3 regions of the Niveibacterium umoris genome follow, and region 3 is predicted to be linked to each of the others. Evidence: predicted binding sites of a transcription regulator. Region 3 holds the regulator's gene; each other region holds the start of a gene.
The links. Region 3 encodes sigma-54, which starts transcription at its own class of promoters, with help from an activator protein. Its sites were predicted from a motif close to TGGCACGCTTNCTGCTNA; they were not measured.

Region 1 (9,610 bases), on a different contig from region 3:
CGATGCTGCCCCCGTGATCCACCGCTACCTGCTGAGCGGCGGCCAGCCCGGTGCCGAGGTGATTGCCCTGCTGCTTCTTGGTGCTGAAGAAAGGTTCGAAGGCCTTCAGTCGCAGTTCGTCAGGCAAGCCGGGGCCGCTGTCCGCTATGCGCACCTCGAGGCTGTCGTGCAGCGTGCGGGTGCAGATGTTCAGTTCGCGCTGTCGCCAACCCTTCACATTCATCGCCTCGATCGCGTTGTCCACCAGCGCCTTGAGCAGGGCGCGCAGACGCGTGGGCGAGCCCTGGATGGCCGGCAGCACCAGCTGCGGCTGCCAGCTGACCGATACACCGGCGGCGAGCAGGCGAACCGCCGACAGGTCCAGCACGTCACGCACCACTTCATTGAGGTTGACCGCCGTGCTGGCCTCGGGTGCGCGCGCCGGTATCGCGCTTCGCAGAGTGTCCAGCGCGGTCTGTCCGGCCTTGAGCGCCTCTGCCAGTGCCGCCTGGGCCGGATCGCAGCCGCGTCGGCCCATCATGTTGACGACAGAGCCGAGAATGTTGAGCGGCCCCTCCATCTGATAGACCGCGGCTGACAAGCTCTCGCGCAGTGCCTGCTGACGGCTCTCTTCGGCCATCACCGCCTGCAGCGCCGCGATGCGCGCTTTCTCCTGCTCCTGAACCTGCCGGCTGACGTCGGTGGCAACAAGCAGCAGGAAGGCTTCACCCTTGCTGGCGTAGAAGTCGTCCGCCTCGTCGCTGTCCGCTGCAACCCACACCGCCGAACACGAGAACCAGCGTGGTGAGCGCCAGTGCGGGCGGTCGAGCCGCACCTGGCGGTCGAGGAAGGCGTGGCTGCCGGGTTTGAAGGGGCCGAAACCGCTGCCCAGTTCGTTGCGGATCGCGTCCAGCAGCACCTTGGCCGGCTCGGCCATGCCGAGGTCGGACATCAGCGCCTTGTAGGCGAGGTTGTCGAGTACGACGCGGTCGCCAATATCCAGCAAGGCAAGTACGAGTGGCGCGCCATCGACGACCGACTCGATCAGCGCCTTCTGGTTGCGCACCGCGCATTCGAGCTTGTGCAGCGCAGTGATGTCGCGTTGCAGGCCCAGGTAATGGGTGATCTGGCCCGCCTCGTCCAGCACTGGCGTGACGGTGAGATCGGCCAGGTAAGGGGCGCCGTCCTTGCGGCGGTTCACCAGACGCCCGGTCCATGTTTCCTTGGCGGTGATACGGCGCCACATCGACTTGTACACGTCGGGAGGCGTGGTGTGGTTCGACAGGATCGACTGATGCTGCCCGACGGCATCGCCCACGCTGTAGCCGCTAACGCGGGTGAAGGCGGGGTTCACGTATTCGATGCGTGCGCGCGGGTCGGTGATCGAGATCGCGATGTCGGCCTGCTCCACCGCGGCGCGGAACAGCGCGGCAGGAATCTTCCGGGCAACCACTGGGGCGGCCTTCTTTGCGGTGGCGGTCTTCTTCTGCTCTGGCATGGCGGGCCTCGTGTGAACGCTCCGTTGCGTCGATGCAGCAACCGTGCCGAATTCTCGCGACTCAACGCCACGCTTGAGCAACGTCAAATGCGAGTGTCGTTGTGAGGATTCGTCACAACGCAACGTCGGTTTGTTGGAACCCCGACACGGGTTTTCGCAGATGCAGACCCCTTCCGGTGCATGCGCTGTTCCCGCCGGATGCCCACAGGAGCGGCATTTACGCACTGGCCCGGTGCGGTATGCATCGACTTGGCACGCTCCATGCGAAAAGCAGGGCAGGAGGTCTCAACCGACATGAGTGAATACCTGATCCTGCTTGTCAGTACCGCGCTGGTGAACAACGTGGTGCTGGTGAAATTCCTCGGCCTGTGCCCCTTCATGGGCGTCTCGAAGAAGCTCGACAGTTCCTTCGGCATGGGGCTCGCAACCACCTTCGTGATCACGCTGGCGTCCGGCGCGTGCTGGGCGCTCGAACACTACCTGCTCGCACCGCTGGGCCTGAACTACCTGCGCATCCTGACCTTCATCCTCGTCATCGCGGCTGCGGTGCAGTTCATCGAGATGGTGGTGCGCAAGGTCACGCCGGAGCTCTACCGCACGCTTGGCATCTACCTGCCGCTGATCACCACTAACTGCGCTGTGCTGGGCATTCCCCTGCTCAACGTGCAGCAGGCCAACAACTTTGCGATGAGCGTCATGGTGGGCTTCGGCGCATCGGTGGGCTTCACGCTGGTGCTGACGATGTTCGCTGGCCTTCGCGAACGTTTGTCGCTTGCGAAGGTGCCACAGACCTTCGAGGGCGCGCCGGTCAGCTTCGTGCTGGCGTCGCTGCTGGCGCTCGCGTTCATGGGTTTTTCAGGAATGAAGCTCGGTTGAGCGGGGAGGTTGAAATGATTGCGCCGATTGCCAGTGTGATGTTCCTCGGCCTCGTTCTGGGGCTGATCCTCGGCTATGCCGCGAAGGTCTTCCATGTTGAGGGCGACGCCCTGGTGGAAGAGCTGATCGAGCTGATGCCCGGCACGAACTGCGGGCAGTGCAGCTTTCCCGGTTGCTCCGGTGCCGCGAACGCCATCGCGCGTGGCGAAGCAAGCGTCGATTGCTGCCCCGGGGGTGGCCGTGCGCTGGCCGAGGCAATCGCAGCAAAGATGGGCGTAAGCCTTGGCGCAGGTGGCAAGGCCGATAGCGGGCCGAAGCTCGCGCAGGTGGCCGAGCATCTTTGCATTGGTTGCGCGCGCTGCTTCAAGGTCTGCCCGACCGACGCAGTGATCGGTGCGGCCAAGCAGATTCACGGCGTGCTGCACGGCGCCTGCACCGGCTGTGGCAGTTGCGAGAAAGAGTGCCCGACCGGCGCGATTGGCCTTGAGCCAGTGCCGGTAACGCTGCGCGACTGGAACTGGACGAAACCGGCTCTGGCCGTCTGAGGAGTAGCAAGATGGGATTGCGTGAACTTCTGAATGGTGTGCGCTGGGGCGTACATCCGCACGACGACCACAAGCGGCCAGCTGCCGACGTGCCGCTGCGAGTGATGCCGCTGCCCGAAAGGTTGTGTGTGCCGCTGTTGCAGCACGTGGGTGCGCCGGCGTTGCCGGTTGTAAAGGTCGGGGAGCGCGTGCTGCGTGGCCAGCTGATCGCTGCCGCGCAAGGCAATGTGTCGGCGCCCGTTCATTCCCCAAGCTCCGGCGTGATCAGCGCGATCGGCGAGGTGACTGCGCCGCATCCGTCCGGCTTGCCCTTTGCCGCGATCACGATCGAGCTGGACGGCAAGGACGAAGCTGGCGAGCCGCTCACGCCGCAAGTTGATCCGTTCAGCCTCACGCCGGCGGAGGTGTCCCAGCGCATTGCGGATGCGGGCATCGTCGGCCTCGGCGGCGCGACCTTCCCGTCGGCCCCCAAGGCGCAACTGGGCCTCAAGCTCTCGGTGCATACCTTGATCATCAACGGTGGCGAGTGCGAGCCGTATCTTTCAAGCGACGACAGCGTGATGCGGGTGCGCGCCGACGAAGTGATCGATGGCGTGCGAATCCTGATGCACGCCACCGGCGCGACCAAAGCACTGGTGGGCATCGAGGACAACAAACCCGAGGCCACCGCAGCGATGCGCAAGGCGGCCGAGGGTTTTGCCTCGATCGAGATTCGCCCGGTGCCGGCGCGCTACCCGATGGGTTCCGACCGCCAATTGGTGCAGGTGCTCACCGGCAAGGAAGTGCCCTCCGGCGCGCGTACCGCGAGCATCGGCGTGCTGGTCAACAACGTCAGTACCTGCGCTGCCATCCACCGTGCCGTGCGGGTCGGCGAGCCGCTCTATCGCCGCATCGTTACGGTCAATGGCGGTGCGGTGGCACAACCGGGCAACGTCCTGGCGCCGATCGGCGTCCTGATCGAAGACCTGCTGCGCTTTGTCGGCCTGAAGGAAACCCCTGCAAGGCTGGTCATGGGCGGCCCGATGATGGGCGTGGCCTTGCCGCATGCGCAGGTGCCGACTGTGAAGGGCTGCGGCGGCATTCTGGCGCTGACAGCGGGCGAGATCACCGACACCGCTCCTTCGGCCTGCATTCGCTGCGGTTCCTGCGTGAAGGCCTGCCCGATGGGGCTGCTGCCGCTGGAGCTATCGGCCCACATCCATGCTGGCGAGTACGACAAGGCGGAGGCCAAGGGCCTCGACGATTGCCTGGCCTGCGGCTGTTGCGCCTACGTGTGCCCATCGCATGTGCCGTTGGTGCAGACCTTCTATCACGCCAAGGGCGAGGTCTGGAAACGCGCGCAGCAGAAGAAGCGCACCGAGTTCACGAAAGGCCTTGCGCAGGCGCGCAAGGAGCGTCTCGAACGCGAGGCACGCGAGCGCGTTGAAGCCGCTGCACGGCGAAAGGCCGAGCGCGCTGCACAACAGGCAGCTGCGCAGCAGGCCGCAACTTCAGCATCCGCCAACACCGCAGGAGGGGCCAGCGCATGAGCGCCCAAAGCATGATTCTTCAAACTGTGGCGTCGCCGCATGCACGGGCCGGCGAATCGGTCAGCGTCGTGATGCTCAAGGTTGTCGCGACCCTGGTACCGGCCACGGTCTATGGGTTCTGGCTCTTCGGCTCGCCCGCCTTCTGGCTTTGGCTCATCACCATTGCCTCAGCGCTGGCCGGTGAGGCGGTGTGCCTGCGTTGGGCGGGGCGCGATCCCGCGCCTTTGCTCAAGGACGGGTCCGCGCTGCTGACTGGTTGGCTGCTCGCGCTTTCGCTCCCGCCCTGGGCGCCGTGGTGGATCGGTGTCGTCGGTGGGCTCTTTGCGACAACGCTCGGCAAACAGGTCTTCGGCGGGCTGGGCAACAACCTGTTCAACCCCGCGATGATTGCGCGGATCGCGCTGCTGGTTTCCTTCCCGGTGCAGATGACCTACTGGGTCGTACCGGCGGGAGCGCCCGGCCTGCTTGATGGTCTGCTCATCACGCTCGGCCATATCCCGGTCCCCGACGCCATGAGCAGCGCCACGCTGCTGGGCCATGCGAAGACTGACCTTGCACGCGGTGTTGATCTGCTGCATACCGAGTTGCCGGGCCATGCCTTCAACTGGGTCGGCGCCCGCGTTGGCAGCCTTGGCGAGACCTCGACCTGGCTGATCGCAGCCGGTGGGGTGGCGTTGCTCACGATGCGCATCATCACCTGGCATGTCCCGGTGGCGATGCTCGCCGCAATCGCGGTTCCGGCTGCGATCGGGCATGCGGTCGACCCGGCGCGCTACATCGACTGGACCACGCACCTGATGTCTGGCGGCGCGATGCTCGGCGCCTTCTTCATCGCGACTGACTACGTCACCTCGCCAAGCACGCGAGCCGGACAGGTGGTGTTCGGTCTGGGCTGCGGTCTGCTGACCTGGGTGATCCGCACCTACGGCGGCTATCCGGAAGGGGTTGCGTTTGCGGTGCTGCTCATGAATGCGCTGACACCGGCGATCGACCGTCTCATCAAGCCCCGGGTCTACGGCCGCACCTTCACTGGAAAACCAGCGTCCGTGCAGAAAGGAAAATCGAAATGAACGTCGCCGCGCTGCGAGAAGGCATCAGTTATCAGGGCGTGTTGCTGGCGCTATTCAGCACGCTGACTGCGGCGGCGCTGGTGGTGGCCAACGGTTTCACCGCGCCGGCGATCCATATCGCCGAAGAGCAGGATCTTGAAGCCTCGCTACGGCAGGTGCTGCCCGCCGGCTTCAACGACAACAACCTGCTGGCGGACGTCGTTCTCGTCAAAGATCGCGCCGGGCTCGATGTCGAAGTGCACAAGGCCAGCAAGGCCGGCGTGCAGCAGGGCGCCGTGTTCAAGACAAGCTCTATCGGATACGCCGGCCCGATCGTGATCCTGGTCGGGATCTCACGCGAAGGTGTCGTGCAGGGCGTACGTGTGCTGCGCCATGCGGAAACACCGGGCCTGGGTGACAAGATCGAAGTTGCAAAGTCGGATTGGGTGCACGCCTTCGAAGGCAAGGCGCTGACGACCGCGCGCTGGCTGGTGAAGAAGGACGGCGGTGACTTCGACCAGTTTGCCGGCGCCACGATCACCCCGCGCGGCGTTGTGAAGGCGGTGAAGGAAGCGCTCGAATTCCACCAGGCCAACCACGCGGCAATCTACGCCGAACACTGAGACGAGGCTCCCATGAAAACCAAAGACATCATCCGTAACGGGCTCTGGGATCAGAACGTGGTACTCGCGCAGATCCTCGGCATGTGCCCGACGATGGCGCTGACTTCGACCGCCACGAACGGGCTCGGCATGGGGCTCGCAACCACCGCGGTGCTGGTGGTGAGCAACATGGCCGTGTCTTCCGTGCGTGGTGTGGTGACCGAGCAGGTCCGCATCCCGGTGTTCATCGCAATCATCGCGACCATCGTGACGCTGGTGGATCTTGGTCTCAACGCCTGGATGCACGACCTTTACAAGGTGTTGGGTCTCTACATCGCGCTCATCGTCGCCAACTGCGCAATCCTTGGGCGTGCGGAAGCCTTTGCGTGCAAGAACGGCGTGCTCGCGTCGGGTGCCGATGGACTCTTCATGGGGCTGGGCTTCACCGCGGCGCTGACTTCGATCGGCGTTGTGCGCGAAATCATCGGTAGTGGCACGCTGTTCTCGCAGGCCAGCCTGCTCCTCGGACCGCACTTCGCCTTCCTCGAAACGCGGGTGCTGCCGGGTTATGGCGGCACGCTGATGATGATTCTGCCGCCAGGCGGCTTCCTCACGCTGGGGTTGTTGCTGGCACTGCGCAAACGGATCGAAATGCGGCGCGACGCAAGCAGGGCCTGTGGCGCTGTCACCCAACCCAGTCACTGTGGCGCTTAACCGGGAGGCAACATGAAAGTATCCATCGCTTACGCAGAGCCGGGCCGGCAGGCTTGGCTCAACATCGAAGTGGAAGAGGGCACGCGGGTACGGGACGCGATCGAGGAGTCCGGTATCTACGCACAGTTCCCGCACATCGACCTCGCGAGCCAGCGGGTCGGCATCTTCGGCAAGGCCGTCAAGCTCGATGCGCCGCTGCGGGCGGGTGACCGGGTGGAGATCTATCGCCCGATCCAGTGCGATCCAATGACTGTGCCGCGGCGCCCGGGCTTCGAGCTGGACAGCGACGAAGCCTGATCGTCGGGCGAGTTCTTGCTGCAGCACTCCGCCAAACAATGGCTTGTCGCTGCAAGCCGGCCGAATGACCTATCGCCTGCCCGATCCACGACTGAGTGGGTCGGGCTAATGCGTGGATGTGGGGAGGCTTTCGGGCCGCGCGTCAGCCCTTGGCCGGTATCACCTCATGCTCGAACGCGAAGGGCACGCCATAGCCACCGCGGACGCCTAATCGCAATTGTTGCTTCCCGCTTGAGGACATCGGAGCGCACAGACGCAACCATCTTGCCGAGCTTCGCATCAAAAGCGAGCGCGCCCGAATCGCCGGCTCTCACGAGGCGAACGGCCTTGGTCCTGGCTGGCATGCCCACCTTGGTGGCCCGATGGGCACGTCGCCTGAATTCCGCAAACAGCCCGACGCGCGCCACGCCACACTTGAGGCACGCGTTGCGTGCGTTGGCCGACCTGCAATTGCGTCATTTAGCCAAAGCGTGAAATGGGCGCCGCAACGCGGCCGCGTGGGTGTGTGCGCGTGCGTGAGTGTGTGCTTGTGCGTGCGTCTTGGCACTGGCGCGCCCGCGGAACAGGCCCCACCGTGCGCAAGGGCTGACGCCGCTATTGCGACGCTACTTTCGGGCGATCAGGCCACGCAGCCACTGCCTCTGGTAGTGAGCGCGGCGCGTGCCCAGAATCTGCACGCGGATCTTGTCGCGCACCTTTGCCAGCGGCACACGCCCCGCGGGGCGGATGTGATCGCAACACAGGATGTGAAAGCCCATCGGCGACTCGAGTACGCCGGATAGCTCGCCTGTCGCCATCGAGAACAGGGCTGCATCGAGCGCCGGGAACAGCTGGCCGCGCGTGACCGGACCGAGCAGACCGCCTTGCATCGCCGTCGGACACTCCGAATGGCGCAAGGCCTGCTTCGCAAACTGCTCCGGATCGCGCGCGCACTGAGCCCTTATCTGGTCGATACGCGCACGCGCGGCGACCCGGCCGCTGCCGGCAAGGTCGTCGTTGATCGTGATGAGGATGTGCCTGACCGTGCGACGCTCCGGTGTGTGGAAGCGATCGGCATGCAGGCGGTAGAAGATTTCGATGTCTTGCTTGCTGACCGGCGGGACGTTGGCGGACACCGCATCGAGCACCGCTTCGACGGTCATGTCGCGCGTCAGCTCTTCGCGCAGCGCGGCTTGCGTGAGCCCCTGTTTTGCGAGTGTGCAGACGAAGTCCGCCTCGCTTTCAAAGCGCGACATGACCTCGGTTACGCCAGCGTCCACCATGTTGCTGCTGACCACGACACGGCGGGCTTCGTCGCTCATCAGCACACGCTGCTCGATCGCCAGCTGGCGCGCCACCACTTCGTCGACGCGTGCGCGTTGTGCATCGGACAGCGCGTCGGGCGCTTGCTGGAACAAGGCCTGCGCATGCTTGATCGTGAGGTAGCGCGACGGGGCGTGTGCAACAGCTTGGCTTGTGGTGGCGTCAGGCATCACTCGTCTCCTGAATCGCTGGTGTGACCGGGCCAAGGGTGCGCTCGCGCACCTGGAGCGTGCGGCCAGGGAACACCGGGAAATGGATGTGGTAGGCGATGTCGTCGGCGACATCGCGAATCACTTTGAGCACTTCGCCCACCGCGCCAACGGGCACCCGTACCTCGCCGTCGACAGACAGTGCTTTCAGGTTGCGCACCCGTTCCCGCGTCTCGAACTGAGATTCCGCCCAAGGGGCGCCAGCGGGGAGCAGTTCTTCCTCGCGGCAGCCGACAATCCGTTTGGCGTCCAGAAAATGGACCGAGTAGATGATCTGATCCATCAGGAAGGTGCCGACGTCGACCACATGCCCGAGGCTGCCTCGGCGCACGAGCAGATCGCCGCGGGTGGCGCCGGGAAAGGTGCCGTCGTCGCGCACGTTGCGCACGACTCGCACCACATCGCCAAGTTCGAACTGCGGGTTCATCGCGGGGCCCGCCCGATGTCGCTGAGCTGCACGGTGGAGATGCCACGGGCGCGCTTGAAGACGCGGAACACGCCTTGCGTGATCGCGTCCGAGTTCAGGTAGTCGTCGTAGGCGCGAGCGAGGCGCTCGTGCCACTGCTCGTAGACCGGCGGCTCGTCGGCACTGCGCAGGTAGTCGTGGAAGCGCTGCAGGATGTGCAGCCGGTTGATTTGCACTACCGAACGTTCGTACGGGATACCGAAGTAGGCGAGGAAGTCCTCGATCGTTTCGAGTTCGGCAAGGTCGTCGGCCAGCGTGGGGGAGGGGGCGTGCATGGTGTCCTCGCGTTCGTTCAGCAGGGCAGTGGCTTGGGGGTGGCGCTGTCAAACAGGCGCATCAGATCGTCGTCGTTGGGGGCGCGCTTGGTCGCAACAACGAACTGCCGTACCCGGCCAAGCAGGGCGTCGGCTTCCGTGTCGCCGAGCGGGTGGCCCAGGCGGGCGAAGACTGACTTCACCGCACCCTTGCCGGAATGCTTGCCAAGCACGACGCGGTGCGAGCGGCCGACCAATGCGGGGTCGAAACCCTGATAGTTGCTCGGATC
Region 2 (9,610 bases), on a different contig from region 3:
CCATTGAGGCCGCCGAACTGGACGTCGCGACGCTGTCGCTGCGTAGCCTGCCGGCTGAAGCGCTGCTGCTGGCCGATCGCAGCCACCCGGCGATTGTTGCTGCGCTCAACGCGGTGGCGGACGCAAGTGCGATCGTGCTGGCGACGCCGATCTACAAGGCAGCCTACAGCGGCCTGCTGAAAACCTTTCTCGATCTGCTGCCGCAGCGCGGTTTCGAGGGCAAGTTCGTATGGCCGATTGCATCCGGCGGCAGCCTCGCGCATGCGCTGGCGATCGACTATGCGCTGCGCCCGGTGTTGGCGAGCCTCTCGGCCGCGCAGATCGGCCGGGCTGTGTTTGCGCTGGACAGCGAAATCGGCAGCGATTCCGGCGGCGGGCTGCAGCTCGCACCGGCGCTTGCGGCGCGGCTGGACGACGGCGTCAACGCACTGGCGCAGCACCTTGGTGCGTCACCCCGCGTTGCCAAGCTGAACGCGTCGCACGGGTTCATGCGTTTCTCGCCGGCGCGTTGCAGCGCCTGAGCGCCCCCTTCGACTTCGAACGAGTCGCGCCGGTGCAGGCGCGCACACATCCTCACCCAGTACTACGGAGAATCCGAATGTCCGTCTTCAATCAGTATCGTCGCCAATTTGCCACGGCCAGCCTGGCGCTGGCCGCCGCACTCGTCGCGCCGGCCACGCTTGCGGAATACAACCCAAAACTGCTGCGCATCGGCTTCCAGAAGTCCGCCAGCGTGCTGTCCTTGCTGAAGGCGCAGGGCACCGTCGAGAAGCAGCTCGCGGGCAAGGGACTGGAGATCAAGTGGGTCGAGTTTCCCGCAGGGCCGCAGTTGCTCGAAGGCTTGAACGTCGGCTCGATCGACTTTGGCTACGTCGGTGAGGCGCCGCCGATCTTCGCGCAGGCCGCAGGTGCGAACTTTGTCTACGTCGGCTACGAACTGCCTGCGCCGGCAGCCGAAGCGGTGCTTGTGCCCAAGGCCTCCCCGATACGCAGCGTTACCGATCTGAAAGGCAAGAAGATCGGGCTCAACAAGGGCTCGAACGTGCACTACCTGCTGGTCAAGCTGCTCGAAAAGCACGGCCTGAAGTACAGCGACGTCCAGCCCGTCTTCCTGCCGCCGGCTGACGCGCGTGCCGCCTTCGAGCGTGGTGCGATCGACGCGTGGGTGATCTGGGAACCGTTCCAGTCGGCCGCCGAGAAGCAGATCGATGCCCGAATCCTCGCGGACGGGCAGGGGGTGGTCTACAACCACGCCTTCTTCCTCGCCGAACGCGAATTCGCGGAAAAGCGTGCCGACGTGATCCGCATCCTCTTCGATGAAGCGCACAAGCTCGGCCAGCAGATCAAGAAGGACACGCGCGCCGCAGCGGCGCAGCTGACGACGCTGCAGGGGCTGGATCCGGCCGTGATCGAACAGGCACTGAACCGCTACAACCTGAGCGTGAGGCCGATTGACGACGCGGTGCTGGCCGAGCAGCAGAAGCTCGCCGACACCTTCTACGACCTGAAGTTGATTCCGAAGGCGATCCAGGTCAAGGACGCCACGCTGCCGGCGCGTCGCTGAGCGCGAAGTCATCGCAGACAGGAATGAACGCCATGAAGATCTTCTGGTTCCTGCCCACTCACGGCGACAGCCGCTACCTTGGTACCAGCGAGGGCGCCCGCAGCGTCGATCTGGACTACCTGCAGCAGATCGCGCAGGCGGCCGACCGGCTCGGCTACTACGGCGTGCTGACGCCGACGGGCCGTTCGTGCGAAGACCCGTGGGTGGTCACATCGAGCTTGATCGCAGCGACGAAGCAACTGCGTTTTCTCGTTGCGCTGCGACCGGGGCTGACGCAGCCCGCCCTTGCGGCGCGCATGGCAGCGACGTTTGACCGCCTCTCCGGCGGGCGCCTGCTGGTGAATCTGGTGACCGGCGGCGACCCCAACGAGCTTGCGGGTGATGGTTTGTTCGAGTCGCATGCCGAGCGCTACGCGGCATCGGCCGAATTCATCCGCATCTGGCGCGAGATCATCGCGCGTAGCCACGATGGTGAAAGCTACGACTTCGAGGGCAAGCATCTGCGAGTCCAGGGCGCGAAGCTGCTCTATCCGCCGGTGCAGAAACCGCACCCGCCGGTGTGGTTTGGCGGTTCGTCGGAGCCGGCTCACGAACTTGCCGCCGAGCAGGTTGAAACCTACCTGACCTGGGGGGAGCCGCCCGAGGAGGTTGCGAAGAAGTTTGCCGATGTGCGGGCTCGCGCCGCCAAGCGCGGCCGCACCGTGAAGTTTGGTGTGCGCCTGCATGTGATCGTGCGCGAGACCGAAGAAGAGGCCTGGGCCGATGCCGAGCGCCTGATCAGCCGGCTGGACGACGACACCGTTGCGACCGCGCAGGCCGCGCTGGCGCGGATGGATTCGGTTGGCCAGCGGCGCATGGCGGAGCTGCACGGCGCTGGCCGGGGCCGCACCCGCGCAGATCTGGAAATCAGCCCCAACCTGTGGGCCGGTGTCGGGCTTGTGCGGGGTGGCGCAGGCACAGCGATCGTCGGCAACCCCCAGCAGGTCGCCGCGAAGCTCAAGCAATACCAGGATGTCGGCGCAGAGGCCTTCATTCTCTCTGGCTACCCGCATCTTGAAGAAGCCTATCGCTTCGCGGAGCTGGTCTTCCCGCTGCTGCCGCTTGAGCATGGCGCACCGAATCAAACGCTGCCGGGCGGCAGTCTGACCGGGCCGTTCGGTGAGGTGGTCGCCAACCACTTCGTGCCGAAGGCATCGCAAAGCTGAGGGCGCGATGACTACTCTGAAAGTGAGCCGCCGTACGCAGGCCTTGTTGCCATGGGTGCCGCCAGTGCTGTTGCTGGTGGCGTGGCAAGTTGCGGCGCAGACCGGGCTGATCTCCAGCCGCGTGCTGCCGGCACCGCTCGATATCTTGCGTGCAACGATCCGGCTGGCTTCGTCGGGCGAGCTGCTGAGTCATGTGCTCGTCAGCAGCCGCCGGGCCTTGCTCGGCTTCGCCATCGGCGGCGGGCTGGGCCTGGCGCTCGGGCTCGCGACCGGCAGCTTCCGCAAACTCGAAACCCTGCTCGATACCAGCCTGCAGATGCTGCGCAACATCCCGCCGCTGGCACTGATCCCGCTGGTGATCCTGTGGTTCGGCATCGACGAAGCGGCCAAGCTGTTTCTCGTGGCGGTGGGCGTGTTCTTCCCGGTGTACCTCAACACCTTTCACGGCATTCGCTCGGTCGACCCGGCGCTGATCGAGATGGCCAAGAGTTACGGGCTATCCGGGTGGCAGCTGTACCGGCATGTGATCCTGCCCGGCGCAGTCGCGTCGATCCTGGTTGGTGTGCGCTTTTCGCTCGGCCTGATGTGGGTGCTGTTGATCGTGGCCGAGACGATTTCGGCGAACGCGGGTATCGGCTACATGACGATGAACGCGCGCGAGTTCCTGCAGACCGATGTGGTGCTGGTCGGCATCCTGCTCTACGCGCTGCTCGGCAAGCTGGCGGATGTGCTGGCACGTGCGCTTGAGCGCAGCTGGTTGCGCTGGCACCCCGGCTATCAACCCGTTTGAGCGGAGCACGGCATATGCAGATTGATTCTCAGGAAACCCGTGCTGTGGCCCAACGGGCGAGGGGCGCGGCCGGCGGCATACCGCTGCAGATCGAGCAGGTCGTCAAACGTTTCGGCGAACGCGAGGTGCTGCACCGCTTGAGCTTGAACGTCGCCCCGGGCGAATTCGTCGCGATCGTCGGGCGCAGCGGATGTGGCAAGAGCACGTTGCTGCGACTGGTCGCAGGCCTCGACGACAAGACCGACGGCGAGATCCGCTTCGGTGGCGCGCAGCGCGACGCACGCGGCGATACCCGAATCATGTTCCAGGACTCGCGCCTGCTGCCCTGGAAGCGCGTCATCGACAACGTCGCACTCGGCCTGCCGGACACCGAGTTGGGCAGGGCGCGTGAGGTACTCGCGCAAGTCGGGCTCGCCGAGCGCGCCGACGAATGGCCAGCGAGGCTCTCGGGCGGGCAGCGGCAGCGGGTTGCGCTGGCGCGAGCCCTGGTTCATAGCCCGCGCCTACTGCTGCTCGACGAACCGCTCGGTGCGCTCGACGCGCTGACGCGCATTGAAATGCACGCACTGATCGAAGGCCTTTGGCGTGAGCGTGGTTTCACTGCGCTGCTGGTTACGCACGACGTGGCCGAAGCAATCGCACTGGCCGATCGCGTTGTGCTGATCGACGAGGGCCACATCACGCTGGACTTGTCTGTCGATCTCGCGCGCCCGCGCGAGCGGGGCAGCCCGCGTTTTGCGGCACTCGAGGACTATCTGCTGCGCAAGGTGTTGCAGCAACCGCCAGCGGAACCCGTGGCGGAGCCGGAGCAGGTTGGCGACGTGTCGCTGCAACGCACGGTCAATCAGGTCCGCTGGGCCATCTAAACCGATTCAACAGGAGAGCAAAATGACCATTCAAGCGATCAACGTACGTAACCAGTTCCGTGGCAAGGTGAAGGAGATCGTGCGCGGCGATGTTGTCAGCGAAGTGGATGTCGAGACCCCGTCGGGTATCGTTACCTCGGTGATCACGACGCGCTCCGTCGACGAGTTGGGGTTGAAGATCGGTTCTGAAGTCGTCGCATTGGTGAAGTCCACCGAAGTGTCTATCGCGACGCTGTAGGCCGGCGCACCGTGGCGCGGGCCGCGACGCAAGGAGGTATCCATGTCTACCGTACTCGTGGTGCCCGGCCTGCATGGCAGCGGGCCGGCGCATTGGCAGAGCTGGTTCGAACGCCAGGTCGAAGGCAGCATCCGGGTCGAGCAGTCGAACTGGGATGAACCCAACCTGGCGCGCTGGGCGGGCAGTCTGAGGCAGGAACTGGACCGTGCGCGTGGCCATGTCTGGATCGTCGCGCACAGCTTTGGTTGCCTCGCCACCGCGCATGTGGCGCAGGCCTATCGTGAAAGGATTGCGGGCGCCATGCTGGTGGCGCCGGCCGATCCGGACAAGTTCGGTTTGAGCAACACATTGCCGGATGAACCGTTGGGGTTCCCAAGCGTAGTCGTCGCCAGCACGAATGACCCGTGGGTTCGTGTGATGCGCGCGGCCTGGCTGGCGGACCGCTGGGGCAGCCGGTTTGTGAATATCGGTGCGGCGGGCCATATCAACGTGGATTCGGGGCACGGACCGTGGCGGGACGGGTTGGAGATCTTCAATCTGTTGCGTCGCTCGCACGGCGATTTTCCGCTCGGACCGCTCGACGCAGAGGGCGACAAGCCGGCCGGTCCGCGCCGCCGCCGCGGAGATGGTCGGCGCTCTCAATTCGACTGGGTCAAATACCTCGGGTCTGCCTGAGGGCCTAAGCGCGCAAGGACGACAGGCGACCGTGGCTGGCCGGACCGATCCGCCCGGTTGTTGAGCAACAGACAGAAGACGGCGTGGCCGTCGGGTCGCCAACTGGCGGGAACGTCCCGTTTGCCCAAGGGAGTCCGGAACACAGCGGGAAAGTGTTTGCAAACTGCCAGCATCGTTTTCGTTTTGCGTGGTGGCCGAGTGTGGTTCCAGGGTTGAGTCCCGCGGGGATTTCCCCCGCAGTCTGCTTGCGAGTTTCGCTAGGCCTCGAAGCTGAAGTTCAGTAACGGCCGCTCGACGAGACGATCGGCGTAGCGTCTGCAGTCCGCCGCGACATCGGCGCGCAGCGCCGACAGCCAGTGGGCCGGTAGTGCCGGCTCGCCCACCATTGCGCCGAAGATTGCGCCGGTGATTGCGCCGGTCGTGTCGGCATCGCCACCGCGATTGACGACGTCGATCAATGCGCTTTCGAAACTGTCGGTGATGTCGATGGCCTGCAGCACGGCGCGCATGGTGTCAGCGATGTAGCCGGTGGGGTTGCTCTGCGGTTTCGCGCGAAACTGGAAAAGCGTGTGCGCGCTCGCCAGGGCGTGGGCCAGCGCGATGACGCCGCGGATGCCGTGGCCCAGGATGCCGGCCTGGATCATGCGCACGACACACAGCGTTGCAGCGTCTGTCAGCGGGTTGTGGTGCGTGACGCGCGCCTGCGCGAGCGTGATCTGTCGCACCGTGTCGGGTGGAGCCCAAAGCAGGGCGATCGCTACTGGCGCGCAGCGCATTGTCGCGCCGTTGCCCGCGTCGTCGGAGGGGGCCACACAGGCTTCGCCGGTTCTGCGAAAGCGCATCACTCCGCGCCGTACGGTATTGCCGATGTCGACGGGTTTGCTCCGCATCCAGGCATCAAATGCACGGCCGAAGTCGGCAGCATCGGGCGTCGGCGAGGCGAGGAGTGTATCGGCGACGGCGAAGGCCATCGTGGTGTCGTCCGTCACCTGACCGGGTGCCAGCCGCAGCCAGCCGCCGCCGCGGATCTGTGTGTGGCATCCATGCGTGGCGCGTATCTCGCGTGGCGTCATGAACTCCACCGTCGCCCCGAGTGCATCGCCGAGCGCGAGGCCGAGCATGGCACCGCGTGCGTGCAGCCGAATGCGTTGGGCCGCCACTCCCGGGGGCCACGCGCATTGCATCGGTGGCATGTCGAGCGGTGCAAGTGTGCCGTCGCCAGACATGCCTGTGGATCATCCCACGCGCGCGGGAGGCGAAAGCGAGCCGGGCGGGTTCAGCGGTTCGCCCAGTTCATCCACGATCACGCCCTCGACGGGGCAGATCGCTGCACATTGCGGCGTGGCATGCGCGTCAACACATTCGGTGCAACGCAGCGGGTCGATCAGGAAGTGCGGTTGCGCCTCGATGATCGCCTGGTGCGGACAGAGCGAGACACAGGCCCAGCAGTTGACGCAGCCAGCAATGATTTCGAGTGCCATTGCGGCGGGCTCCGCTTATGCGCGACGCTGGTGGGCGGGCGCGTCGGCGAGTTGCCCGCTTTCGAGCATCGCTTGCCATACCGCCTGCGCCGCGGGGGCCACTGCTTCCATTGCGTGGGAGCCGTCGGGCCGGATGCCTGCAGCCTCGAGCTTGCCCCAGGGTTCGATGCCGATTCGCGAACAGAGCATGACCTCACAGTCGGCAAGCGAAGCCAGCGTTCGCGCGAGTGTGTTCTCAGCCTCGCCACAGTCGGCCTCGCCGCCGCAGTACTGCGCGGCGGCGCGTGTACCCAGCGCCTGCACGCCGTCGGCGGTGACCTCGATGATGTGGAAGAACCTCGCATGGCCGAAGTGCGTGTCGATGACGGCGCCGGTGCTGCTCGCAACCGCCATGCGTACCGCGCGACCGGGTGCCGGGGCTGCACGGTGCAACGCGATGACCTGGGCATTGGTGGCGTGTCGCGCGGCACGTTTTTCGGCCAGTTCTGCGTTGATCGCGGCACGCAGTGCGATGCGCCGGCCCATGGCGGCATGCTCGTCGATCTGCATTGCTTCGACTTTCTCGAGCGTGAACTCGGCGCCGCGGTCTTCGCCCAGCATGCCGACCGCGTCGGCTCGGCACTGCTGGCAGTGGCGCATCATGTTCATGTCGCCGGCGCACTCATCCTGCAAGGCTTTCAATTCCTGTTGGGTGGGGCCGCGCTGGCCAGTCAGGCCGAAATGCGTCCCGTGCACCGGGTCCGAGATCAAGGGCATGACGTTGTGCAGGAACGCGCCCTTGGCGCGCACCACGCGAGAGACTTCCTTGAGGTGTTGATCGTTGATGCCCGGGATCATCACCGAATTGACCTTGACCAGGATGCCGCGCGCAACCAGCATCTCCAGCCCTTTCTGCTGCTGCGAGATGAGGATCTCGGAGGCTTCACGGCCGGTGACACGCCGGTGGTTCCAGAAGATCCATGGATAGATCTGCGCGCCGATGTCGGGGTCGATGCAGTTGATCGTGATCGTGACGTGGTCGACGTGATAGTCCGCGATCTTGTCCACGTACTGCGGCAGCATCAGGCCGTTCGTCGACAGGCAGAGTTTGAGGTCTGGCGCGCGTTCGCTCAGTCCGGCGAAGGTTTCGAAGGTGCGCTCGGGGTTGGCGAGTGCGTCGCCCGGTCCGGCAATGCCCAACACACTCATCTGCGGGATGGCGGCTGCAACCGCCAGGGTCTTCTTCACCGCCTGTGCGGCCGTCAAAACCTCGGAGACGACACCCGGACGCGACTCGTTGCTGCAGTCGTACTTCCGGTTGCAGTAGTTGCACTGGATGTTGCAGGCTGGCGCCACCGCCACATGCATGCGCGCAAAGTACTTGTGCGCCTCTTCGGAGTAGCAGGGGTGGTCCTGCACACGTTGCGTGACGCTGGCATCCAGCTCGTCGAGTTGTTGCGAGCTGGAGCCACAGCGGCCGCTGGCGCAACCGCTGATCGGTGCGGTCGGGTTCAAAGTTGCAGGCGTCGGCATGGAGCGCTCCCGAGGATGTCTGTCCCCGGTTCAGCAATTGCCGTGCCGATGCGTGTTTTCACCGTGGCGTCTTGGTTTGAGCGCTGCTGCTTCCACCTTGTGTCACTTAGCCTACACACTGACGTGTGCGAAACAGGACAGGGCGGGTATTTGTCGTCCTGGCGGGCAGATGCGGGACGGCGCAGCGCCGGTCAAAACTGCTTTACCTCGATACCCAGCGTCTGCACGCGGTAGGCGATCTGGCGCGGGGTCATGTTGAGCAGGCGTGCAGCCTTGGCCTGCACCCAGCCGGCTTGTTCGAGGGCGGCAATCACGCGGTCGCGTTCATCCAGTGTCGGGTCATCCAGGTCGATGCGGTTGGCGGCAGCCGCAGCGGCCAGCTCGCGCTGGCGGTCGATACGGATCAGGTCGCAGTCGATGTGGCCACTTTCCGACATGACTGCGGCGCGTTCCAGGCAGTTTTCCATTTCGCGGACGTTGCCGGGCCAGTTGTACTGCATCAGTCGCGTGATCGCAGCCTCGCTGAGATCAAGGGGCCGCCCCTGCGCTTGACCGACACGCCCGATCAGGTGGCGTGCGATTTCCGGTACGTCCTCCAGACGCTCGCGCAGCGGGGGTACGGTGATCGGCATCACGTTGAGGCGGAAGTACAAGTCTTCGCGGAACTTGCCTTCATCGACCGCGTCCTCAAGGTCGCGGTGCGTCGCAGAGATCACGCGCACATCCACCTTGACCGTACGGCCACCGCCGACGCGTTCGAGTTCACCTTCCTGCAGCACACGCAGCAGCTTGGCCTGGAAGGCGGGCGAGATTTCGCCGATTTCGTCGAGGAAGATCGTGCCGCCGTCGGCCATTTCAAAGCGCCCCTTGCGCGCCGCTACGGCGCCGGTGAAGGCGCCTTTCTCATGGCCGAAAAGCTCGGATTCGAGCAGGTTCTCGGGCAGGGAGGCGCAGTTGAGGCGCACATAAGGCCCGCGCGCGCGAGGTGAGTTGTAGTGGATCGCGTTGGCGATCAGCTCCTTGCCGGTGCCGGTTTCGCCACGGATCAGCACGGTGGTGTTCCACTTCGACACCATGCGGATCTGTTCGAAGATCCGGCGCATCGCGGCCGAGTGGCCGACCATGTTGTCGAAGCCGTGCTGGCCCCGCACCGTGCGCCGCAGGGTGTCGCGTTCTTCGGCGATGGTTTCCTTTTCATGCGCAACGTCGAGCGAGAGCTTGACGCTTTGGCCGATCAGGTTGGCGACCATCTCGACGAAGCGTGCGCGTACCGCGAGCT
Region 3 (9,610 bases):
ACCCGCCGCGCCGAGGCGCAAAAGTGAGTGCGTTTGCGAACCGCCTGATCGCATGGCAACTCGCCCACGGTCGCCACGACCTGCCCTGGCAAGCGAATCGCGATCCGTACCGGGTGTGGCTGTCGGAAATCATGCTGCAGCAGACGCAGGTGGATACGGTGGTGCCGTACTACCTGCGCTTCCTCGAGCGCTTCCCGACGCTGGAACAGCTTGCGATGGCGCCGGCCGACGATGTGCTCGCGCTGTGGAGCGGCCTCGGCTATTACGCCCGTGCCCGCAATCTGCACCAGGCCGCGCAACAGGTGATGCGCGATCACGGGGGGCGCTTCCCGCAGGCGGCCGAGGCGATTGCCTCACTGCCGGGGATCGGGCGCTCGACCGCCGCCGCGATCGCCGCCTTCTGCTTCGGGCAACGCACGGCGATCCTCGACGGCAACGTCAAGCGCGTGCTGGCGCGACAGTTCGGCATCGAAGGCTTTCCGGGCACACGCGCAGTCGAACTCGAGATGTGGGCGCTGGCCGAATCCCTGCTCCCCGCCGAACACGTCGACACCTACACGCAAGCCTTGATGGACCTGGGTGCCACGGTGTGCACCCGCAGCCGGCCGACATGTGCGGCCTGCCCGGTCAGCGAAACCTGCGTCGCTCGCCGGCAGGGGCGGCAAGCCGAGCTTCCCTCGCCACGCCCGCCGCGCGTGATTCCCGAGCGCCAGAGCCGCGTCCTGATCGCGCGCAGCGAGGCCGGCGTACTGCTGCTCAAGCGGCCGGATCGCGGCATCTGGGGCGGGTTGTTTGCGTTGCCGGAGATTCCCGATGAGGTGGATGCCGAGTCCTACGCGCTGACACTTGGACTGGTCGCCGAGGGCACGGTATCGGCGCTGCCACCGCTGCGCCACGCCTTCACCCACTTCCGTCTGACGCTGGAAGCGCAATCACTTCGGGTCAAGTCACGCACGCTGCACGACCCGCGCTGGCGCTGGGCGAGCGCCGCCGAGTGGGACACCCTGGGCCTGCCGGCGCCGATCCGGCGCCTGCTCGACAGCCTCGATACCGCGGCCTGATCAGGTGTCGCGCGTGAGCAATCCGCGCTGCACGAGGAACTGCTGGATGATCGTCAGCCGCATCATCGGGTCGTCCAGTTCGAGCAGCTTCTGCTTGGCCTTGACCGGAATCGGCAGGATCTCGGTGTAGCGGTAGCCGACCCAGTTCGCGTCGTCGAAACGGTGCGGCTCGGGAATCGCCTTGAGTCCGGCGTCCGCCACCACCGCCTGCAGCAGCGGCAGGGTGTCTTCGAGGGCTGCATCGGGCGCGATCGGTGCCGCCTCCGGCAACCATTCGACCACCGCCCGCAACAGACCGTCCGGCTGTGTCGCGACATGAGCGACGCGGAAGCGGCGTTCGCCCGCAACAACGATCTTCAGGATGCCGAGCTGCTCCATATCCCACTCGACAACGCGGGCGCTTGTGCCGACCTTGGCGGGCACCGCTGGCGGCCCGACCTCCTGCCCCTCTTCGATCAGGCACACGCCGAAGGCCGAGCCATCCTTGATGCAGGCCTTGATCATGTCCATGTAGCGCGGCTCGAACACCTTGAGCGGCTGACGCGCCTCGGGGACCAGCACGGTGTGCAGGGGAAACAGGGGGAGATCAGCGGGCAGTTCGGACATGAGGGGCACTCGGGCTGGGCCGGACGTCGACGCCCGGAGAAGGGGAGGAAGTGTGCCACGGTTTGGCAGGCAGCCCTCATCAAGAAGCACGCAATCTCTGTGCCATAATCTTCGCCATCGAATCGAGGAATACCCCATGGACGACAACAAGGCAAAAGCACTTCAGGCCGCGCTGGCTCAGATCGAGAAGCAGTTCGGCAAGGGTTCCATCATGCGTCTGGGCGACGGCGAGGTGGAGTCCGACATCCAGGCGGTATCGACCGGTTCGCTCGGTCTCGACATCGCGCTGGGCATCGGTGGCCTGCCGCGCGGCCGCGTGATCGAAATCTACGGCCCGGAATCCTCCGGCAAAACCACGCTGACCCTGCAGGCGATTGCCGAAATGCAGAAGATGGGCGGCGTCGCTGCGTTCATCGACGCCGAACACGCCCTCGACGTGACTTACGCACAGAAGCTGGGCGTCAATGTTGGCGACCTGCTGATCTCGCAGCCGGACACGGGCGAACAGGCTCTGGAAATCGCCGACATGCTGGTGCGCTCCGGCGGTGTGGATATCGTCGTCATCGACTCGGTCGCGGCGCTCACGCCGAAGGCGGAAATCGAAGGCGAGATGGGCGACCAACTGCCCGGCCTGCAGGCCCGCCTGATGTCGCAGGCGCTGCGCAAGCTGACCGGCAACATCAAGCGCACCAACACCATGGTCATCTTCATCAACCAGATCCGCATGAAGATCGGCGTGATGTTCGGCAACCCCGAGACCACCACCGGCGGTAACGCGCTGAAGTTCTACGCCTCGGTGCGCCTGGATATCCGCCGCACCGGCACGATCAAGAAGGGCGACGAGGTGATCGGTTCTGAGACCAAGGTCAAGGTCGTCAAGAACAAGGTCTCGCCACCGTTCAAGGAAGCACACTTCGACATCCTCTACGGCGAAGGCATTTCGCGCGAAGGCGAGATCATCGACATGGGCGTGGAACAGCGCTTTGTCGACAAGTCCGGCGCGTGGTACGCCTACAACGGCGAGAAGATCGGCCAGGGCAAGGACAACGCGCGCGAGTTCCTGCGCGCGAACCCGGCGATTGCACGCGAGATCGAGAACAAGATCCGCGTCCAGCTGGGTCTGCCCGAGCTGCCGGCCGGGGAAGCCGCGGCCGCCTGATGCCAGCCGAGCCGGCTGCCATGAGCCGCGACGAACTCAAGGCGCGCGCGTTGCGCAGCCTGGCTCAGCGCGAACACAGCCGGGCTGAGTTGGCGCGCAAGCTGGCGGCGCATGGCGAGCCGGATGCGGTCGAAGCGGTACTGGACCGGATGGGCGAGCTGGGCCTGCAGTCGGACGCCCGTTTTGCCGAGAGCTATGTGCGCAGCCGCGCCGAGCGGCTGGGCGGGCGCCGCATCCAGCATGAACTGGCGCAGCGCGGGGTCGATCCGGAAACGATCGATGCCGCACTCGCCAGCGAACTCGGCGAACCGGAGCTGGCGCGCGCCCGCGCCGTTTGGGCGCGCAAATTCGGGCAGTTGCCGGCCGACGCGAAGGACTGGGCGCGACAGGCGCGATTTCTGACCGCCCGCGGGTTTGCCGCGGAGGTCGTCAGGAAAGTACTGAAAGAACCGTTCGATGAGTCTGCTTAAGGTTGGCGGTCTGTCCAAACGCTACAAGGCGCGCACCGTGGTGCGCGATGTCGGCTTCGAGGTCGGCAGCGGCGAGGTCGTCGGCCTGCTCGGCCCCAACGGCGCCGGCAAGACCACCTGCTTCTACATGATCGTCGGCCTGGTACGCGCAGACGGCGGCCAGATCATCCTCGACGACAAGGACATCACCCATCTGCCGATTCACCGGCGCGCGAAACTTGGACTTTCCTACCTGCCGCAGGAAAACTCGGTGTTCCGCAAGCTCACCGTCGCGGAGAACATCCTCGCGGTACTGGAACTGCAGAAGCGCCCCAAGGACAAGCAGGCCGAGCGTCTCAACGAACTGCTCGCAGAACTGGGCATCACCCACCTGCGGGACGCCACCGCACTGTCGCTGTCGGGCGGCGAGCGGCGCCGGGTCGAGATTGCCCGTGCGCTCGCCACCGATCCGCAGGTGATCCTGCTCGATGAACCCTTTGCCGGCGTTGACCCGATCGCGGTGATCGACATCCAGAAGATCATCCGCTTCCTGAAGGAACGCAACATCGGCGTGCTGATCACCGACCACAACGTCCGCGAGACGCTGGGCATCTGTGATCGCGCCTACATCATCACCGACGGCGTCGTGCTTGCCTCCGGCCGCCCGGCGGAGATCGTGCAGAACGACAAGGTTCGCCAGGTCTATCTGGGTGAGCATTTCCGCCTCTGATCCCCCCCCTAGCCGACGATGAAACCTTCGCTCCAGCTCCGCATCTCCCAGCAGCTCGCGCTGACCCCGCAGCTGCAGCAGTCGATCAAGCTCCTGCAGCTATCGACGCTGGAGCTCAACAGCGAGATCGAGCGCATGTTGCTCGAAAACCCGCTGCTCGAACGCGAAGACTCCGAATCGGACCCCGAAGCCTGGGGCCAGTCCGCCGCGGCGCCCAGCAGCGGCGAACAAGGCGATGCCCCGGCCGAGGGTGGCGACACCGATTTCTCCGACGCCCCCGCCGAACCGCCCGAACCGAGTTTCGAGGAGGGTGGCAGCTACGATGAAGGCAGCGCCGAATGGTCGGGCGAGGGCGGTGGCGGTGGCAGTGGCAGCGGCAACCGCGACGACGACGAGGAAACCGACTTTCAGGAGTTCCGCGCGGCCCAGACCAGCCTGCGCGATCATCTGGACGGCCAGATCGCCCTGATGTTGCTGTCGGAGCGCGATCGCGCACTGCTGCGTTTCATGATCGAAGCGCTTGACGACGACGGCTACCTGACCCAGCCGCTCGACGAGCTGATGGAACTGCTGCCGACCGAATCGGAAGTCGAGATCGAGGAACTGCAGATTGCGCTGGCACATCTGCAGAACCTCGACCCGCCGGGGGTCGGCGCGCGCTCGCCGGGAGAATGCCTGAAGCTGCAGCTGCGGCTCTTGCCCGCCAGCGCTGCACGCGACGCGGCGATCACGATCGTCGAACATCACCTTGAGTTGCTTGCGGCGCGCGATTTCGTACGCCTGAAGCGCCAGCTCGGTTGCAACGAAGAGACCCTGCGCGAGGCGCATCAACTGGTTTGCAGCCTTGACCCGCGCCCGGGCGCGAAATTTGCCGCGCTCGAAACCCGTTACGTGATCCCGGATGTGATCGTGCGCAAGGTGCGCGGCCACTGGAGTGCGACACTGAATCCGGACGCGATGCCCAAGCTGCGGATCAACCAGCTCTACGCCGGTATCCTGCAGCAGCACCGCGGCTCGGCCGGTTCGCTGGCCGGCCAGTTGCAGGAGGCGCGCTGGATGATCAAGAACGTACAGCAACGCTTCGACACGATCCTGCGGGTTTCGCAGGCGATCGTTGACCGCCAGCGGCAGTTCTTCGATTATGGGGACGTGGCCATGCGGCCGCTGACCTTGCGCGAGATCGCCGAGCAGCTCGATTTGCACGAATCGACGATTTCGCGGGTCACGACGCAGAAGTACATGGCCACGCCACGTGGCATTCTTGAACTGAAATACTTTTTCGGCAGCCACGTCGCCACAGATTCTGGCGGCGCGTGTTCAGCTACGGCGATTCGTGCGCTGATTCGCCAGCTGGTTGCGGCAGAGGATCGCAAAAAACCGCTATCCGACGCCCGGATTGCCGAACTTCTCGGCCAGCAGGGGATTGTCGTTGCGCGACGCACCATCGCAAAGTACCGCGAGTCGCTCAACATCCCGCCGGTCAGCCAGCGCAAGATGATCTAAGAGGAGTGATCATGAACCTGAACATCACCGGACATCATCTCGAAGTTACCGCCGCCCTGCGCGACTACGTAACCTCGAAACTGGATCGCGTGATTCGCCACTTCGACCATGTCACCAGCGTCAACGTGATCCTGTCGGTGGAAAAGCTCAAACAAAAGGCGGAGGTGACGGTGCATGTACGCGGGAAGGACATTTTTGTCGAAAGCATCGACGAAGATCTCTACGCCGCAATTGATGCCATGACCGACAAACTCGATCGGCAGGTTCTCAAGCACAAGGAAAAGTCCTACGATCACGGCCACGAGGCGCACAAGCGCCAGTCCGCGGAATCGTAATCACGTTCGCTCTGATGAATCCCGGCGCGTAAGCTTGCGGAAAGCCGCCGCGCCGAAGATGAGCTGAACCCGGATCTGCGCGCCTTCGGGCGCGCAGTGCATTTCTGAACCCCAAGCATGAATCTCATCGCCCCCCTGCTGCCGCCATCCAACGTGCTCGTCGATCTGGAAGCGAGCAGCAAGAAACGCGTCTTCGAACAGGCCGGCCTGCTGTTCGAAAACCACCAGGGCCTTGCGCGCAGCGCCGTCTACGACGCCCTGTTCGCGCGCGAAAAACTCGGCTCCACCGGGCTCGGGCAAGGGATCGCCATCCCCCATGGCCGACTCAAGGGCCTGCGCGACGCGATTGGCGCCTTCATCCGCCTGACCCAGCCGGTGCCCTTCGAGGCGCCGGATGGCAAGCCGGTGAATCTGCTGTTCGTGCTGCTGGTACCCGAGAGCGCCACCGAACACCACCTGCGTCTGCTCTCGGAACTGGCGCAGATGTTCTCCGACCGCAATTTCCGCGATGCGCTGATGCAGGCGAGCGATGCATCGGAGGCGCACACCCTGTTCGTCAACTGGGCTCCGAATGCGTCGAACTAGCGTCGGACGCATCTTCGAGGACAACCGCGAACGCCTCGGCCTGAGCCACCTCGCCGGTCCGCTGGATGTCGAGGTGCAGGTCCCGAACGAGAAGGTCTGGCCGGCCGAACTGGTCGGCCACCTCAACATCATCCACCCGAACCGCATCCAGGTGATGGGCGAGGCCGAACTGGCCTGGATCCGCCGCCAGGCGCGCGACAAGGTGCAGCACCAGCTCGAAAGCATCCTGCTCGCGCACCCGCCGGCGATGATCGTGGCGGATGGCTGCGAGGTGCCGCCGCTTATCCTCAACGCTTTCGAAAGCGCGCGTGTGGCGATGTTCACCACGCCGGCGGAAACCGCGCGGGTGATCGACTCCTTGCGCATCTATCTGGCGCGCAATCTGGCCGAGAAGACGTCGCTGCACGGCGTATTCATGGACGTGCTCGGGCTTGGCGTGCTGATCACCGGGGATTCCGGCGCAGGCAAGTCCGAACTGGCGCTGGAACTGATCTCGCGCGGCCACGGACTGGTCGCCGATGACGTTGTCGAAGTCTCCCGCATCGCGCCCGGCGTGCTTGAAGGGCGCTGCCCGCCGATGCTCAAGGACTTCCTTGAGGTCCGCGGACTCGGCATCCTGAACATCCGCACCATCTTCGGTGAGACCGCCTGCCGCCGGAAGATGAAGCTCAAGCTCGTCGTGCACCTGCATCGCCAGCTGCGCGGCGAGAGCGCGCAGATGCCGCGCCTGCCGCTCGAAGACGACGTGCAGGACATCGTCGGCGTGCCGACCCGCCGTGTGACCCTTCCAGTGGCGGCGGGTCGCAACCTGGCCGTGTTGCTCGAAGCAGCGGTGCGAAATACGATTCTTCAATTGCGTGGAATAGACTCGATGCAGGAGTTCGTCGACCGGCAACGGAACGCGCTCGACACCGACGACGACGAGCTCTGATTCGCCTGATTCTGCTGTTGCCGCGCCCGCGGCGATCCCTGTCCTTGCCCAAACCGGAGATTTCGCATGAAGAAGCTTGTCGTTCTGGCTGCCGCACTGGCCACGCAGTTCGCACTGATTCCCGCCCATGCGGCCGAGGAAGCCAAGAAGCCGCCCACCGCGCAGCAGCAGAAGATGGCCGATTGCAACAAGCAGGCCACCGGCATGAAAGGTGACGAGCGCAAGAAGTTCATGAGCAACTGTCTGAGCGCGAAGCCCGAGGCCGCCGCATCCGCACCCGCCGCAGCCAAGGCACCGGAAGCCAAGGCCGCCGCGGCGGAGGCCAAACCCGCGACGCAGCAGGAGAAGATGGCCGCGTGCAACAAGCTGGCGACCGGCAAGAAGGGCGACGAACGCAAGGCGTTCATGAGCGAGTGCCTCAGCGCCAAACCGGACGCAGCCGCGTCGGCACCTGCCGCCAAGCCCGCCAAGTAAGTCAGATCCGCCGCAAGGCGACCCGCCCGGCGCGCCCGTCGGGGGCCAGAAACCCGCCCGGAACCCCGCCCGCAAGGCGGGGTTCCTTTTTGCCCATGCCGCGCCAGCTAGAATGGCGGTTTTCCCTGTCCGCCGCCTGAGGTCGAGGAAGCCATGCCCGAGCCGGTCCTGATCGTCCTGTGCAACCTGCCGGATGCCGATAGCGCGGCGAGCGTCGCGCGCATGCTGGTGGAACGTCGGCTCGCCGCGTGCGTCAACATCCTTGCACCGGCGCGGTCGGTGTATCGCTGGAAGAACGAGATCGAGCAGGCCGAGGAAATCCCGCTGCTGATCAAGACCACCGCGACGCGCTATGCGGCACTCGAAGTTGCGCTGATCGAAGCGCACCCCTACGAAGTGCCTGAAATACTTGCCTTCGAGGCACGCAGTGGCGCACCGGCATACCTGCAGTGGGTGGTCGAGTGCACCGTCCCCGATGACCAACTGCCCGATGGGCTATGAACTGATGAAGCGATTCACGACACTGTTGTTCGCCCTGATGCTGGGCAGCGCGCATGCCGCCCCCGACCTGCTGGAACCGGAGAAGGCCTTCTCCGTCAGCGGGCGCGCCGCAGACCCGCAGAGCGTCGAACTCCAGTTGGGCATCGCCAAGGGTTACTACCTCTACAAGCACCGATTCGCGTTCGCACCCGCCGAGGCCGCCGTCAAATTGGGCGAGCCGCGATACCCCGCGGGCGAGCGCAAGCAGGACGAGTTCTTCGGCGAAGTCGAGATCTATCGCAGTGACATGCAGGTCGCCGTGCCGGTCGCGGTCGGCGAGGTACGCGACGGTTCTGTGCTGCGCGTGACCTATCAGGGCTGCGCCGAAGTCGGCGTCTGCTATCCGCCGGTGACGACCGAGGTGACCCTCGGCCAGACAGGCGGCGGCGTGTTCAAGCGAGCCTTCGGCAAGCTCGCCGCGGCGCCGTCCGACAGCACCGCACCGGCTGCCACTCCTGGCATTGCGAAGATCGAACCGGTCAGCGGCGACGAGAGCGGCCGCCTTGCTGCGCTGCTCGGCAGCGGCAATCTTGCGCTGGTCTTGCTGAGTTTCTTCGGCGCCGGCCTTTTGCTGGCCTTCACGCCGTGCATGCTGCCAATGCTGCCCATCCTCTCTGGCATCATCGTCGGGCAGGGGGTACATGTGGGCCGCGTGCGCTCCGCAATGCTGGCGAGCACCTATGTGCTCGGCATGGCGCTGACCTACGCCATTGCCGGTGTCGCAGCCGGGCTTTCGGGCACCTTGCTGTCGAGCGCGCTGCAGAATGCTTGGGTGCTGGGCGGATTCGCCGCGATCTTCGTCGCCCTGTCCGGCGCGATGTTCGGTTTCTACGACCTGCAACTGCCCAGCGCGCTGCAAAGCAGACTCTCCAATTCGGCCAATCACCAGCGCGGCGGCTCATTCATCGGCGTAGCGGTGATGGGGGTGCTCTCCGCCCTGATCGTCGGGCCCTGCGTCGCGGCGCCGCTCGCCGGGGCGCTGCTGTACATCGCGAAAACCGGAGATGCCGTGCTCGGCGGCCTTGCGCTGTTCGTAATGGCGCTCGGGATGGGTGCGCCGCTGATCCTGCTTGCCGTTGCCGCACGTGGCCTGCTGCCGCACGCGGGCCCATGGATGGAATCGATCAAGCAGGCTTTCGGCGTCCTCCTGCTGGCGCTGGCGCTTTGGCTGGTCACGCCGGTACTGCCGGAAGTCGTCGTGATGCTCGCCTGGGCGGCGCTGGCGATCGTCTGCGCG

Region 1: nifL (nitrogen fixation negative regulator NifL) is a predicted target of sigma-54. The motif match lies at 1,509-1,526, and genes of this name have one in related genera.
Region 2: nifB (nitrogenase cofactor biosynthesis protein NifB) is a predicted target of sigma-54. The motif match lies at 8,362-8,379, and genes of this name have one in related genera.

The regions. Positions count from the first base shown of each region.
Region 1 is NZ_JACIET010000001.1:1,217,468-1,227,077, reverse strand. Features, by position in the region: gene nifL (nitrogen fixation negative regulator NifL) at 1-1,477, opposite strand, end outside; gene rsxA (electron transport complex subunit RsxA) at 1,772-2,353, shown strand; gene GGR36_RS05410 (RnfABCDGE type electron transport complex subunit B) at 2,368-2,898, shown strand; gene rsxC (electron transport complex subunit RsxC) at 2,910-4,427, shown strand; gene GGR36_RS05400 (RnfABCDGE type electron transport complex subunit D) at 4,424-5,497, shown strand; gene rsxG (electron transport complex subunit RsxG) at 5,494-6,099, shown strand; gene GGR36_RS05390 (electron transport complex subunit E) at 6,112-6,792, shown strand; gene GGR36_RS05385 (RnfH family protein) at 6,805-7,089, shown strand; gene nifM (nitrogen fixation protein NifM) at 7,695-8,561, opposite strand; gene GGR36_RS05375 (nitrogen fixation protein NifZ) at 8,554-9,027, opposite strand; gene nifW (nitrogenase-stabilizing/protective protein NifW) at 9,024-9,341, opposite strand; gene nifV (homocitrate synthase) at 9,359-9,610, opposite strand, start outside.
Region 2 is NZ_JACIET010000001.1:1,227,622-1,237,231, reverse strand. Features, by position in the region: gene ssuE (NADPH-dependent FMN reductase) at 1-521, shown strand, start outside; gene GGR36_RS05470 (sulfonate ABC transporter substrate-binding protein) at 599-1,564, shown strand; gene ssuD (FMNH2-dependent alkanesulfonate monooxygenase) at 1,597-2,769, shown strand; gene ssuC (aliphatic sulfonate ABC transporter permease SsuC) at 2,777-3,559, shown strand; gene GGR36_RS05455 (ATP-binding cassette domain-containing protein) at 3,574-4,425, shown strand; gene GGR36_RS05450 (TOBE domain-containing protein) at 4,448-4,663, shown strand; gene GGR36_RS05445 (RBBP9/YdeN family alpha/beta hydrolase) at 4,706-5,338, shown strand; gene draG (ADP-ribosyl-[dinitrogen reductase] hydrolase) at 5,596-6,564, opposite strand; gene GGR36_RS05435 (4Fe-4S dicluster domain-containing protein) at 6,574-6,819, opposite strand; gene nifB (nitrogenase cofactor biosynthesis protein NifB) at 6,835-8,331, opposite strand; gene nifA (nif-specific transcriptional activator NifA) at 8,523-9,610, opposite strand, start outside.
Region 3 is NZ_JACIET010000002.1:845,875-855,484, reverse strand. Features, by position in the region: gene GGR36_RS15875 (VanZ family protein) at 1-27, shown strand, start outside; gene mutY (A/G-specific adenine glycosylase) at 24-1,061, shown strand; gene GGR36_RS15865 (LON peptidase substrate-binding domain-containing protein) at 1,062-1,667, opposite strand; gene recA (recombinase RecA) at 1,804-2,826, shown strand; gene recX (recombination regulator RecX) at 2,847-3,296, shown strand; gene lptB (LPS export ABC transporter ATP-binding protein) at 3,283-4,005, shown strand; gene GGR36_RS15845 (RNA polymerase factor sigma-54) at 4,024-5,508, shown strand; gene hpf (ribosome hibernation-promoting factor, HPF/YfiA family) at 5,520-5,843, shown strand; gene ptsN (PTS IIA-like nitrogen regulatory protein PtsN) at 5,961-6,428, shown strand; gene hprK (HPr(Ser) kinase/phosphatase) at 6,415-7,359, shown strand; gene GGR36_RS15825 (PsiF family protein) at 7,426-7,833, shown strand; gene cutA (divalent-cation tolerance protein CutA) at 7,987-8,334, shown strand; gene dsbD (protein-disulfide reductase DsbD) at 8,309-9,610, shown strand, end outside.